One region of the Chryseobacterium tructae genome, then DNA from elsewhere that is predicted to be linked to it. Evidence: riboswitches for the same ligand, from Rfam matches in the RefSeq annotation. Region 1 holds a riboswitch; the other holds the start of a gene.

Region 1 (7,222 bases):
ACCTGAATCAAACGAGACAGGTAGGAGAAATTCACTCTGCAGGATTGTTAAAATCTCCGAATCTTGAAAAAGTATATTTCTCTGAAAAATCAAGAGTATATCTGGAAGAAGCGGTACCAAGAGTAAAAGCAAGTTTATCACATACTTTGACATGGAAGGGAGCTACTTTCTATCTTAGAAATACCTATTTCGGAAAAGTGACCGGCGCAGATGTTCTTGATGCGAACGGAGATGGAATCATTGGATTTGATGAGCACCAAACAATCGGTGATAAAATCATTACTGATATTTCAGCAGCCTATCAGTTTACAAAGAATGTAGGATTAACTTTAGGAGTAAACAACCTGTTTGATATTTATCCAACTAAAAATTTACCGGCATCAAGTAATAACGATCAATTTATTTACTCTCGTTCCACTTCACAGTTTGGACAAAACGGAAGGTATGTTTTCACAAGGCTTAATTTCAATTTTTAATCAATACTGAAATTCAATAAAAACGGAACCACTTTTAGGTTCCGTTTTTTATTATAATCAATACTAACTTCTGAATTATTTATAAAATAATACCAAAATACCGGTAGGACTTCAATAGGTTCCATTCTCCAGTTTTCCTACTTCCAGACTTTCAAATCATAGGCTGCTTCCCAGAAATGATATTCCATTCTGGATGCGGTAATAAAGGCTTCTGTCATTTTTTTTCGGGTTTCTTCAGTGCTTTTTTCGGCTATTTTATCACAGATGGCAATTGCCTGATCCACTGCTGCTGAAAATTCCTCTCCGGCATAGGTGGCGATCCATTTTTCATACGGATTGTTTACTGTATTTTGAATCTCATAAATATAATTTCCTACCTCACGATAGATCCAGAAGCAAGGGAGAACTGCCGCCACCGCAATTTCTACAGATTCCAGCGCTGCAGTACTTCTTAAAAAGTGAATATAATGATGGCATGCTGGTTGTAAAATACCCTTATCAGTGAGCCCAAAGTCTTTGAAGTATGATTCGTGAAGGGCATTTTCTACAACAATTGTATTTTCTGCAAAACGCATAAAGGTAAGTACATCCTGAAGATCAGGTATCTTTGTTGCAATAAGAGAAAGAGTTCTTCCAAAATGCTCCAGATATAAAGAATCCTGAGCCATATAAAAACGGAATTTATCCTGTGGTAAACTACCTTCTGATAATTCTTTGATAAAAGGCATATTCAGAATAGATTGATAGCATTCTTGTATATCATTCCAGGTTGATTCAGACCATTTCATTTTTGATAAGTTTTTGAGGATTAAAAAAGTGATTCAGTGGACCGTTTCCATGGCCTGTTTGTACATCTATTCCGTTTTCTATAGCCTGATAGATATATAGTTGTCCAAGAGAAACGGCTTCATAAAGGGTTTTGCCCTGAGCAATGTAGGCAGCAATAGCAGAGGAAAGGGTGCAGCCTGAACCATGGGTGTTATTGGTGTTAAACTTCTGTGTTTCAAAAGAATGGAAATTCTCATTTTCATCATAAAATAGAGAAGTGATGGTTGAGGCTTCCTGATGGCCACCTTTAAGAAGAATCGTTTTACAGCCCAGTTTTTTGATTCTGGTGCCGGCAGTATATAAATCTTCCAGCGTTTCGACTTTCATATCTGCTAGGATTGCAGCTTCATCCATATTGGGAGTAATAACATCAGCAATGGGAAATAATATTTCTGTGAGCGCTGTAATAGTTTCCTCTTCAATCAAACGATGTCCGCTGGTAGCAACCATTACAGGATCAAAGACAATAGGTATTTTAGGATATTCCGCTAATGTGGAAACAATGGTTTCTACAAGTTGAGGAGTATGAACCATTCCAATTTTAATAGCATCAGGAACAATATCATCCAGAATCGCTTTGATCTGATCAGCAACTGCTTCTACAGGAATAGGATATATTTTTCGTACTCCCTGGGTGTTTTGTACAGGTAAAGCTGTTAATACGGATGTGGAAAAACAACCTAAAGCAGAGGCTGTTTTAATATCTGCCTGAATACCGGCACCACCGCTTCCATCGAAACCTGCAATAGTTAATACTGAAGGGTATTTGTATTTTTTCATTTTACAATTTCATTTTTTAATTCATAAGCCGCTTTTTGAGGATCAGCAGCACTACATATTGCGGAAACTACTGCGAGACAATCAGCTCCGGCATTGATGACTGCTTTTGCATTGTCCAGGTGAATATTACCTATTGCAACCAAAGGCTTTTTCGTAAGTTTCCTGATTTGGGTAATCCCTTCTAGTCCCCATTCGGTAATAGTATCTGTTTTGGTTTTTGTTTTAAAAACAGGACTTATTCCCAGGTAGTCAGCTACTGAAGTTTGTTCATTGTCAAGCTGGGTCAGGTGCTCTATAGAATACCCAATTATTTTATTCCCGATTAGAGGTCGTTGTCTAAGATCCTGAGGTGTTGCATCACTATTGCCAACATGTATTCCTGCTGAATTGGTTTTTTCGGTAACGATGATATTATCGTTGATAATAAGCGGAATATTATATTTATTGGTAATTTCAATAAGTTGTAGGGCTTTTTGAAGAAATACTTCGGTGCTGTCTTTTTTTTCGCGAAGCTGTATAATATCTACACCACCTAATATGGCCTGTTCTGCAACTTCCAGAAAGTTTTTCCCCATACAATCTGCTTCAGAAATCACCAGGTATAATGAGTAAGGGAAAGTAATGTTACTCATGATCTTTCTATTTTTAAATAGCTTGTAAATTCTTCTTCGGTAATATTGTAGAGCTTATCAATCAAGTTGACTTGAAGACTGCCGGGGCCTTTACTTTCAAGAACAGCCAGTTCACCTGCGATCCCCAATAATGCCATAGCAGCAGCTGTTCCGGATACTTTGTCTTCTATAACTCCGATGAATGCACCAATTAATGCTGTAGCAGAACATCCCAGACCTGTTACTTTGGTCATAAGAATATGCCCGTTTTTGATGTGTATCGATTGATTTTTACTTAGGATAATATCCGTTTCCCCCGAAATACATACAATCGTGTTGTATTGATTAACCAGGATTTGTGCAGCTTCAACAGCGTCATTGCTTTCTGCTGTGCTGTCTACGCCTTTGGTTACTGTTGTATTGGTTTTAGCCAACGCAATAATCTCAGACGCATTACCTCTGATCACGGTTGGATGAAATTGTAAAAGTTTGTGTAATATTTGATCACGAAAAGAAGTGGCTCCTGCACCTACCGGATCCAAGACCCATGGTTTATGAAGAGTATCTGCAGTCTCAGCAGCCATCATCATAGATTCAGCCCAGTATTCATCAAGAGTACCAATATTAATCACCAATGAATGGGCAATATTGATCATTTCTTTGATTTCAGAGCGTGCATGCGCCATAATCGGAGAAGCTCCTACAGCCAAAAGTGCATTGGCGGTATTGTTCATCACTACATAATTGGCTATATTATGAACAAGAGGAGACTTTTGTCGTACAAGTAAAACTTGTTCCCAAAGATTTTTTTCCATTGTTATGATTAAAGATAAAAATAGCTTTAGGAAAAAATCCGAAACAAAAGACAAGAGGTGTCGTGTCATTTTGCTTTTCCCTACGTCGGTGTAAGCCGTATCAGGTTCAAAGGGACTCTCTCAATTCTTTTCAGAATACCCCTAAAGCAAAACAAATGTATAAAAATTATCAGAGGAAGCAAAAACCTTTTACAGATTTTACAAAGCATATTATCTCTCTACCAGCCCTTTTACCCGTGCGAAGGACGAATCATGCAGTTTCTTTCAGAGTGAAACTGTTGTTTTATTTTTATCGTATTTCTGATCTTGGGAGTTGGAACTATTTGGGTAGATCAGATGTAGTGTTTTATTTTTTCTGAGAAACGATAAAATCCACTGTTTGATCTACCATTTTATCAAGGGCTGCTTTATCGGTTGTAGAAAAACTATGTACTCCATTATCAATGATAATTAATGAGGTATCTACTTTTGCTCGCTTAAGCTTTCTGTATAATTTTTTAGATTGACTTAACGGAACAATTTTATCTTTGTTTCCCTGAACAATTAAAGTTGGAACACCTGTTTTAGTATACGTTGATGGAGAGATGGTTTTTAGATAATCAATAGCTCTGTCCTGATCTTTTTTCAAATCATACCCTGAGATTCCTTTTACCAACCCTTGCTGTAAGTTTACAATCTTTTTTGAAACCATTCCGACCAAAGCCACCGGAATGGTTCCCAGTCTGGTATGGAAAAGTTTGTTGAGGTCAACAGGCCCGTAATGATCCACTACATAATTTACTTTGCTGAATAAGATGAAAGATCAGGGCTTCCTTTGAATGTATCATCTGGAGTATAGGCGGCTACTAGAGATAAGTGTGCTCCGGCTGATGCACCGAAGAGACCTATATTGCTGGTGTCGAAGTTATATTTTTCAGCATTCTTTCTTACCCATCGTATTGCATCTTTGGTATCTTCCAATGGGAGAGGAAAGTGGGTGCTGTCATTCAGAAGAGTATAATTGATAGTGATCACAGCATATTGCTTCGCCATAAGTTTAACGATAGTATTTTCAAGATAATCGTCGGCGTGCACGGTTTTATTTCCTTCTATCCATCCGCCTCCGTGAACATAGATTAATACAGGAAGTTTACCAGAGGAATTTTTGGGTGTATACAAATCCAAAGCAAGAGAGTCTCCTTTTTTACCTGTTTTATAGACAATATTCTCAGTTACTGTTGCTATTTCCGGCAGGAGCGTGCTTTTTACCCGCTTCACTTTCTCAGGAGATTGAGAAAATGATTGAGAAAAAGCGATCTGGGAAGAACTTAATAATACAATAAAAAACAGGCTTCTAAAAAACCTGTTCGTTGATATGGAGTTAAATAATTTCATACTATTTTTTTTGAGGGAATCTTATTTTACTAACTCCTCAAAAAGTTTACCAAAAGTAGTATTCAGATCCTTAGATTTTCCGGGATGAGGTCGGGAAGTTTGTACAACAGCACTTCTTACAGCAGTAAGCCAACGGAAACGCTCAGGAATATCAAGCAGAGCAATAGGACCACCATCTTTTTCACCATTCGCTATTTTTTGGAAGCTTTCCAGATTTTGAATGATATCATCATAATCCAGTTTACTGTGCATAAGTTTGAATTTATCAGGACATAAATAAAACTCTATTTTGATAAATTTTTCCTTTTTAGAAAACATGACCAGTCCGATATTGAAAAATTCTTCTCTCTCAACTTTTGGTACTAAGCGTATTACCGCGTATTCGTATATTTTATCCTCTTGCATTTTTAGCTTCGTTTAAAAAGATTTGAGAATTTTCGAATCGGGTCTTCAGGAACTGGAAATAAATTTCACGGATCTCATCAGGAGTTTCATCAGCATCATTCCAGTGTAACCAGTCTTCAGGAATCGCGTTCACAATTTCCCTGAAAGAGTTTCATTCAATACTTCATGAGCGAACTTATCCGCTTCATCCAGCTTGTTAGCTTTGGGAAGAAGAACATGGTCTTTCACATACTTGAATGGCGTTTTTGCCGCAGCGTCAAAATTTTGCCATGAGTGGTGAAAATAAAATGATGCTCCATTATCAATGATCCAAAGCTCTTTATGCCACATCAGCATATTGGTATTTTTGAACGTACGGTCAATATTGGTAATAAAAGCATCCAGCCATACTATTTTTGAAGCTAAAAGAGGATCAACTTTTACACTCGGATCATAAGTAATAGAACCGGATAAATAATGTAAACCAAGATTTAAACCTTCAGAAGATTTTAATAGATCCTGTATTTCTTCATCAGCTTCCGTTCTGCCAAAATCTGCGTCAAGATTAATCAATACAAGTTCAGGAATCTTTAATCCCATAGCTTCTGTAATCTTTCCACCTATAAATTCAGAGATCAACATCTTAACTCCATGACCTGCGCCACGGAATTTTAAGACATATTTAAAATCATCATCAGCTTCTGCCAGAGCGGGAAGAGAACCTCCCTCTCTCAATGGCAGAATATAACGCATTACCGTTACTGTTCTTAAATTCTGCATGAAGCAAAAATAAGGTTATTTTTTTATAATTTTTTGTGAATTCCTTTTCTCCTGTTTTATATTTTTAAAAATAAATTACCGGTGGTAAATAATAAAGATTTAAGATATATCCTGAATCTGTTGTATGCAGTAAGAGTATATCTATTTCCAATAAAGGACACTTTCTTCCTGATCCTGGTAATTAAAAATAAAAGGTAGGGTCTTTTTCAGAAATTTCTAATTAAATTAGTATTCTAAATACAGAGAATAATAAAAGCTACTTATTTTATGAATTTGACGAGTGAAAAGAATATTTATTTAGAAAATAAAGAAAAAAAAGGTTTTCTTGCTGATGCTTTTTACAATGACGTTCAAAAAAAACGACCTTTGGTGATCTTTATTCATGGATATAAAGGCTATAAAGATTGGGGAGCTTGGGATTTAATGGCCGAAAAGTTTGCCCAAGCAGGTTTTTTCTTCGTGAAATTTAATTTTTCCCATAATGGAACAACCGTAGATAATCCTGATCATTTTGCTGATCTGGAAGCTTTTGGGAATAACAATTACTCTAAAGAATTGTCTGATTTGGGGATTGTTATTGATCATTTTATTCAAAATCCGAACGTAGATGAGGAAAAGGTTATTCTGATGGGGCATAGCAGAGGAGGAGGGATTTCCATTATTAAAACTTTTGAGGATGAAAGGATCAATGGGTTGATTACGCTGGCCAGTGTAGGTACTTTAGACCGTTTTCCAAAAGGAGAATTTTTCGAAAACTGGAAAAAAGAAGGCGTTTATTATGCTTTAAACGGACGTACCCAACAGGAGATGCCTCATTATTATCAGTTTTATGAGGATTATGAAAAAAATATCCATCAGTTTGATGTAGAAAGGGCAACAGAAATGGCTAAAGCTCACATGCTCATTATTCATGGAACTCAGGATGAGGCTGTAGGCGTGAAACAGGCAGAGCATCTCCATCTCTTACATCCAAATTCAGAGCTCTTTCTTATTGAGAATGGGAATCATACTTTTGGAGCGAAAGAACCTTGGACAGATTCCGATCTACCCAAAGACCTGAATACCGTAACGGAAAAATGTATTGACTTTTTGATCAAAAATATAAAGTAGAGAATCATTACTAAAGGGTTCCAGCGTATATAGACTTAAAATAAAACAATACAGAATCACGTTG
Region 2 (7,222 bases), 4.1 Mb from region 1:
CGCACATAGAACAGAAATGTGCAATTTTAGCTCCGTCAGCAGGAAGTGTTTCATCGTGATAAGATCTCGCCGTGTCCGGATCTAATGAAGATTGAACTGATCTTCCCATCTGAATTCGAATCTCGCTTTACTCAATGCATTATCTCTATATTGTGCCCCCGGATGCCCTTTTGCCAGATCAGCAGCATGAGCGGCCAATTTGTAGGTAATAACTCCTACTTTTACATCCTCTTTGTTAGGAAGACCTAAATGTTCCTTCGGCGTCACATAACAAAGCATTGCACATCCGAACCATCCGATCATAGCAGCACCAATACCCGAAGTAATGTGGTCATAACCTGGTGCAATATCTGTAGTCAAAGGCCCCAAAGTATAAAAAGGTGCCTCATGACATACTTCTAATTGTTTCTCCATGTTTTCTTTGATCATGTGCATCGGAACGTGTCCTGGCCCTTCAATCATCACTTGCACGTTATGCTTCCAGGCAATTTTTGTTAGTTCACCTAAAGTTTCCAGTTCTGCAAATTGAGCAGCATCATTAGCATCGGCTATAGACCCAGGACGTAGACCGTCTCCCAGAGAGAAAGCGACATCATACTTCTTCATGATCTCACAAATCTCCTCAAAATGAGTATATAAGAAGTTTTCTTTATGATGATAAAGGCACCATTTTGCCATAATAGATCCTCCTCTCGACACAATTCCTGTAACTCTCTTTGCTGTCAGGTGAATATATCTTAATAAAACTCCCGCATGGATGGTAAAATAGGAAACTCCCTGCTCTGCCTGTTCGATCAATGTATCTTTAAAAACTTCCCATGTCAGATCTTCCGGTACTCCTTTTACTTTCTCCAATGCCTGATAGATAGGAACGGTACCAATAGGAACCGGGCTGTTTCTGATAATCCATTCTCTTGTTTCATGGATATTCTTTCCTGTAGATAAATCCATGATCGTATCGGCACCCCAACGACAAGCCCAAACCGCTTTTTCCACTTCTTCTTCAATACTTGAAGACACAGCACTATTTCCGATATTAGCATTGATTTTCACTAAAAAATTTCGCCCGATAATCATTGGTTCACTTTCCGGGTGATTGATATTATTTGGAATAATAGCTCTTCCGGCTGCAATTTCATCTCTTACAAACTCCGGAGTGATTTTACTTTTGGGAGTATTCGCACCAAAGCTGTTTCCAATATGCTGGCATGCCATTTCTTTGGGTACCGTTGCAAGTTGTTCTATTTTTTGGTTCTCTCTGATAGCAACATATTCCATTTCAGGAGTAATAATTCCCTCTTTTGCGTAATAAAGCTGAGTGAGTTCTTTTCCTTCCTGAGCAACTTTTGGTTGATGATCGTAAGAAAAACGCAATTCATCAATTTTAGGATCTGCCAAACGGGCTTTTCCGTATTCTGATGTAATTCCTTCCAAAATAGTAACATCTTCTCTATCCAGAATCCATTGCTCTCTTATTCTTGGAAGCCCCTTTTGAATATCGATTGAAGCATTTTCATCCGTATAAGGGCCAGAAGTATCATAAATGGTTACCGGAGCATTTTCTTCAAAATTTCCATTGCTAAGCTTGGTGGGACTAAGCTGTATTTCGCGCATCGCTATGCTGATTGGATGAATTTTTCCTTCAACATAAATTTTCTTTGAGTTCGGAAATGGCGAACATGTAATAGGGTGAGCCATAAATATTGGTATTAAATATGAGAATTATCCGCCCTGAGTGGCAGTAATGATTAAAATTGAATCCTGATCGTTAAGAGGAGTTTCCGCCCAGACAGACAGCGGAATAATTCGATTGTTGAGGGCTACGGCAATTCCTTTCTTTTTTTCTGGTAATTCCATAGCCAATAATGCTTCCAGGTTTTCAGGAAGTACATCAAATGTTTTTCGGGTGTGGTTGATTATAAGTTCCATTCCTAATGATTTAAATATACTTTAGGAATGGCTATTATTGTACAATAGAATGTACAGCAAAAGTCATCTACTTTTCCCTACGCTGGTATGATCCAGATCAGGTTCAAAGGGTAAAGTCTCAGTCTGTAAAAACAGACACCCCTAAAGTGTGGGACGAAGTTAGTTATTTTTTTGAGAATGGGCAAAATCAAATTTTACCATAAAAAAAACCGACTCTATCGAGTCGGTTTTCATATGTTTTTAAAATAAATATTTTAATAAAAAAGCTTTAGTGTACCATCAGCATTGTATTGATTAGTCCACCATACTTCCTGCTTAGACGCCAGTTCACCACCAACATATTCTAAAGTAATTTTCTTTTGAGGATTGTTTTTAGACAATGATAGGTGAAAATGTTCGTCAAAAATATTTAGCTTTTTAAACGGATTGGGAGCTTTGTCATAATTACTAAATTCTATTTCCTGTCTTGTGACAAGATCAACATTATTCTGCATAGTTACAGTTTTTATACCCTTTAAATTTCCATCACTATAGTAAGTAAACCTATCAACATTTTTATAATTTAAATCACCATTAGGATATTGTGTCACTATAGCCACTAGTTTATTAGCCTGATATTGATAAATTAACTCTTTCTCAACTATACTCTCAACAATAAATACCAAACATTTTGCTATTCTTTGTTGATTATCAAGTTCAAAAACTTTTTTCCCTGAGAATATTTCACCGTTTGAATTTGAAATATAGGCAGATGTAGTGATCAAATTCCCATTATAAGTAACGATTGTATAAGCTTTATTTGAAAAAGCCTCAGTATACTCTGTTTCTTTAGGCAATTTTATTTTTCCCCCATTTTTTCTAACTACTCTATTTTGTGCATCATATTCAAAATAGTAGTTAGGATCCATGTACTCTGTAGTTGGAGACATCCCAGGAAAGTAGTATGATAATTTACTTACATTTCCTATCACAACCTCTTTCTCCATCTCAATTTCATCATTACTACTGGAGCAAGATATAAAAACCAACAATGTGGCTAAAAAAAATAATTTTAGTTTCAAGGTCATTTAGTTTTTTTTATTCTTCACAAGCTCTCCAAACCGCATCATTCTGCGGAACAGGGGCTATAATTTCAATTTTTTCCTTGGTAACAGGATGAATAAACTCCAATTTCCTTGCATGAAGATTAATTCCTCCATCGGGATTGGAACGAGGAGAGCCATATTTCAAGTCTCCTTTAATTGGTACTCCTGTTTTAGACAGTTGTGCTCTGATCTGATGATGTCTTCCTGTTTCAAGATCTATTTCAAGAAGTAGATAATTATCCAAAGTTTTGATCACATGATAAGTCAAAATAGCTTCCTTGGCACCTTCCGTTGCCTTTGGAAAAACAACGGCCTTATTGTTCTTTTCGTTCTTCTTTAAATAATGAACCAATCTCTGACTTTGAGGAATCATTTCTTTTCCTACAACCGCCCAATATGTTTTCTTCACTTCTCTATTCTTTACCATTTGAGTAAGACGAGAAAGAGCTTTTGAGGTTTTAGCATAAATTACCAAACCGGAAGTAGGGCGGTCTATACGATGAACCAAGCCGAGAAAAACATTTCCCGGCTTAGCATCTCTTATTTTAATAAAGTTCTTTATAGATTCCAATAGTGATTCATCACCAGTCTTATCGCCCTGTACAAGCTGGCCGACCTTTTTGTTCACTACCAGAAGATGGTTGTCTTCATATACAATCTGTTCCTTCATTATTCAGTCTACCTGTTTCTGTTTCTATTTGACATTGAAAGAATAATCCCCGCCAAAAGACCAATCGTTTTAAGCATTGCCAAACCTGAACTATCCGGTAAAAATGCACCAATTACACAAACTCCCGCCGCTGCATACATCGCATACATAAAGTTTTTATTAGTCAGCATAGGCGCCTGAATAAAGAAACTTGCTCCTATCAAAATATAGAAAACCTTTCTGGAAAGCAAATGATTGATATCAGGTGAAAATAAATTGAACCAGCCAATGGCTAAGCAAATCAATGCTGCAATAGATAATATTCCCTGAATAGATTGTTGTTGATTTTGCATGAATTAATTTTAATAACTTTCGTTTTGGTTAGGGAACTCTACGCTCTTCACATCTTTTACATATTGAGATACTGCTCCAGTAATTTCTGTATAAAGATCAAGATATCTTCTTAAAAACTTCGGACTGAACCCTTTGTTCATCCCTACCATATCGTGATATACCAAGACCTGACCATCACAGTCTGCTCCAGCTCCAATTCCAATGGTTGGAATAGAAATACTTTCAGTCACTTTTTTAGCTAGCTCTGCAGGAATTTTTTCCAATACTACAGAAAAGCAGCCTAATTCTTCTAAAAGCTGGGCATCAGCAATTAATTTTTCTGCTTCTGCTTCTTCTTTTGCTCTTACTTTATACGTTCCAAATTTATAAATTGACTGTGGAGTTAATCCTAAATGTCCCATGACAGGAATTCCAGCATTAATAATTTTTTTAATAGATTTTGAAATCTCTTTTCCACCTTCAATTTTCACAGCATGAGCACCGCCTTCTTTCATCATTCTTACAGCCGATTCCAATGCTTTCTCAGGATTACTCTGATACGTTCCGAATGGTAAATCTGCTACCACCAAAGCCCTGTCAGTACCTCTTACCACACTTTGAGCGTGATAGATCATTTGGTCTAGTGTAATAGGTAATGTAGTTTCAAAACCTGCCATTACATTTGCTGCAGAGTCTCCAATCAAAATAGCATCCACTCCACCTGCATCTACCATCTTTGCGGTGGTAAAATCATAAGCAGTAAGCATTGTTATTTTTTCCTTGTCGAATTTCATTTTACGCAAGGTTTCAGTCGTAACTTTTTTAATTTCAGAGTGAACAGACATAATTTATCTATTTTTTAAAAGTTAAAAAGTCGGCCATTTAGCCGACTTAAGTTTTTATGATTTTTATAAAACTACGTGACCGAGTTTCATGAGTTTGTCGTGATTTAGAATCTTAATGTTTCGTCCATCAACCTCTATCAGACTATCTTGTTTAAATTCTGAGATTAAACGGATAGCACTTTCAGTGGCTGTACCAATAATGTTGGCAATTTCTTCTCTTGTTAAAGAAATTTTAATAAACCCTTCAGGATCTACCCCTAATTTCTGTTCCAAAAGCAGCAATATTTCTGCCAACCTTTCTCGCACCGTTTTCTGGGCAAGGAACGTAATGGTATTGGAAGATTCTCCTAATTCGTAAGAAATTTTTTGAAGCATTACGAAAGACAATTGCGGATCTACCTCCAGAAGATACATAAAGATATCAGCTGGTAAGAAAACACACTCAATGTCTGTCATGGCTTCTGCTTTGGCTTGGAAATTTTCCCCGCAAAGCAAAGAACGATAGCCGATAATATCCCCTTCTTTGATAAATCTTAAAATCTGGTCTTTCCCAAATGCTCCCGACTTCGAAAGTTTAGCGGCTCCTTTTTCAAGAACGAACACTCCTTTTGGTGTTTCTCCATCCTCGAAAATAGTATCGTGTTTCTGAAAACTCAATCTTTTTTTACCGTTAATATATTTTTCAAAATCTGCGCTAGAAAGTCTTTCCTTAAATGATTTATCACTAAAAACTCTGGCGAACCTCTCTTCAATTGCTATCTGTTGTTCCTGCGGCATTTTATATGATATTTATCACAAAAATAGAACTTTTTAACTCGATAAACAAAAAAAATTGTTATAATTTTGTAGTTCAATAATTTAGGGAGGTGAGCGAGAACTGTTTTCATTGTGGTCAAGGTATAGAAAAAGAGAGAATTTTGTTTGACGAAAAGACTTTCTGTTGCAATGGCTGTAAGTCTGTTTATGAAATTCTAAATACAAATAATTTAAGTAATTTCTATGAACTTAATAAAGGGGCAGGAATTCGTCCAAGTGATGAGAGCTCTACCCAGTTTGCCTATCTAGACACTCCTGAAATTTTCGAAAAAGTTACAGATTTCTCTGAAGGAAACACCAGTCTTGTCACATTCAAAATTCCGGTGATCCACTGCTCTTCATGCATCTGGTTATTGGAAAGCCTCCATACTTTAAATCCTTATATTAAGTATTCTCAGGTTAACTTTACAAGAAAAACCCTACAGCTCTCATTCAATCATAACGATCTAAAATTAAGCGAACTAGCTAATTTCTTAACGAATTTAGGATACAAACCTGTAATCAGCCTTGAAACTGCTGAAAAAAATGTTGATCATCTTGATAAATCTCTTCTTATAAAATTTGCCATTGCAGGTTTTGCTTTTGGAAATGGGATGTTTTTAGCATTCCCCGAATATGTAGGTGGTGAAGATTACTGGATGGAACATTATAAAGGGCTTTTCAGAGTATTGATGTTCTTATTAGCTTGTCCTGTTGTTTTCTATTCCGCTTCGGATTATTATAAATCCGCCTGGTATGGATTAAAAAATAAAATCGTTAATATCGATGTTCCTATTGTATTAGGTATATTAGTCCTTTTTGGAAGAAGTATTTATGAAGTAGCAACAGAATATGGCCCTGGATATTTCGATACCCTATGTGGACTTCTTTTCTTTATGCTAATGGGTAAACTCTTTCAAAAAAGAACCTACAGTGCCCTTTCTTATGACAGAGATTACAAGTCCTTCTACCCTATTGCGGTAACGAAAGTAGACTTCGATGGAAAACAAGACAATATTCTTCTTTCTGAGGTAAAAGTAGGAGACAGAATTCTAGTTAGAAACCAGGAAATCATCCCAGTAGATGCTATTTTGATCAACGGAGAAGGAAATATCGACAATAGCTTTATTACCGGAGAAAGTGAAAGTATCAGTAAACAACCCGGAGATAAAATTTTCGCAGGTGGTAAGCAAATAGGATCATCTCTTGAATTAGAAGTTATTAAAGATGTAGATCAAAGTTATCTTACTCAGCTCTGGAATAAAGAAGCGTTCAAAAAACACGAGACAGGTCTTGACACGCTAACCAACAACATCAGTAAATATTTCACATTCATTATTTTAGGTATTGCATTGATCTCTGGAATCTATTGGGCATTTATTGATTTAGAGAAAATGTTCCAGGTTATTTCAGCAATTCTGATTATTGCTTGCCCTTGTGCACTTGCATTATCAGCACCCTTCACTTTTGGTCACATTATGAGAATTTTAGGTCGAAATAAGTTCTACGTAAAAGATACTCTAACAATTGAAAAAATAGCAAAACTAGACACCATTGTTTTTGACAAAACCGGAACCATTACCCAC

Evidence for each region. Region 1 has a riboswitch for thiamine pyrophosphate ahead of thiM (hydroxyethylthiazole kinase). Riboswitches for the same ligand answer to the same signal wherever they lie in the genome.
Region 2: it holds a riboswitch for thiamine pyrophosphate, as region 1 does, so the genes downstream of both, thiS (sulfur carrier protein ThiS) here and thiM (hydroxyethylthiazole kinase) in region 1, are expected to answer to the same signal.

Annotation. Positions count from the first base shown of each region.
Region 1 covers NZ_JAUFQR010000001.1:4,257,951-4,265,172, reverse strand. The annotation lists gene QWZ06_RS21150 (TonB-dependent receptor plug domain-containing protein) at 1-476, shown strand, start outside; gene tenA (thiaminase II) at 614-1,264, opposite strand; gene thiD (bifunctional hydroxymethylpyrimidine kinase/phosphomethylpyrimidine kinase) at 1,251-2,084, opposite strand; gene thiE (thiamine phosphate synthase) at 2,081-2,716, opposite strand; gene thiM (hydroxyethylthiazole kinase) at 2,713-3,510, opposite strand; TPP riboswitch at 3,571-3,663, opposite strand; gene QWZ06_RS21125 (prolyl oligopeptidase family serine peptidase) at 3,857-4,279, opposite strand; gene QWZ06_RS21120 (alpha/beta hydrolase) at 4,288-4,884, opposite strand; gene QWZ06_RS21115 (DUF3037 domain-containing protein) at 4,906-5,289, opposite strand; partial or broken gene QWZ06_RS21110 (HipA family kinase) at 5,276-6,048, opposite strand; gene QWZ06_RS21105 (alpha/beta hydrolase family protein) at 6,316-7,158, shown strand.
Region 2 covers NZ_JAUFQR010000001.1:147,762-154,983, reverse strand. The annotation lists partial or broken gene thiC (phosphomethylpyrimidine synthase ThiC) at 1-1,614, opposite strand, end outside; gene thiS (sulfur carrier protein ThiS) at 1,723-1,929, opposite strand; TPP riboswitch at 1,987-2,082, opposite strand; gene QWZ06_RS00730 (hypothetical protein) at 2,184-2,996, opposite strand; gene QWZ06_RS00725 (RluA family pseudouridine synthase) at 3,007-3,687, opposite strand; gene QWZ06_RS00720 (hypothetical protein) at 3,693-4,016, opposite strand; gene panB (3-methyl-2-oxobutanoate hydroxymethyltransferase) at 4,026-4,841, opposite strand; gene QWZ06_RS00710 (Crp/Fnr family transcriptional regulator) at 4,905-5,618, opposite strand; gene QWZ06_RS00705 (heavy metal translocating P-type ATPase) at 5,708-7,222, shown strand, end outside.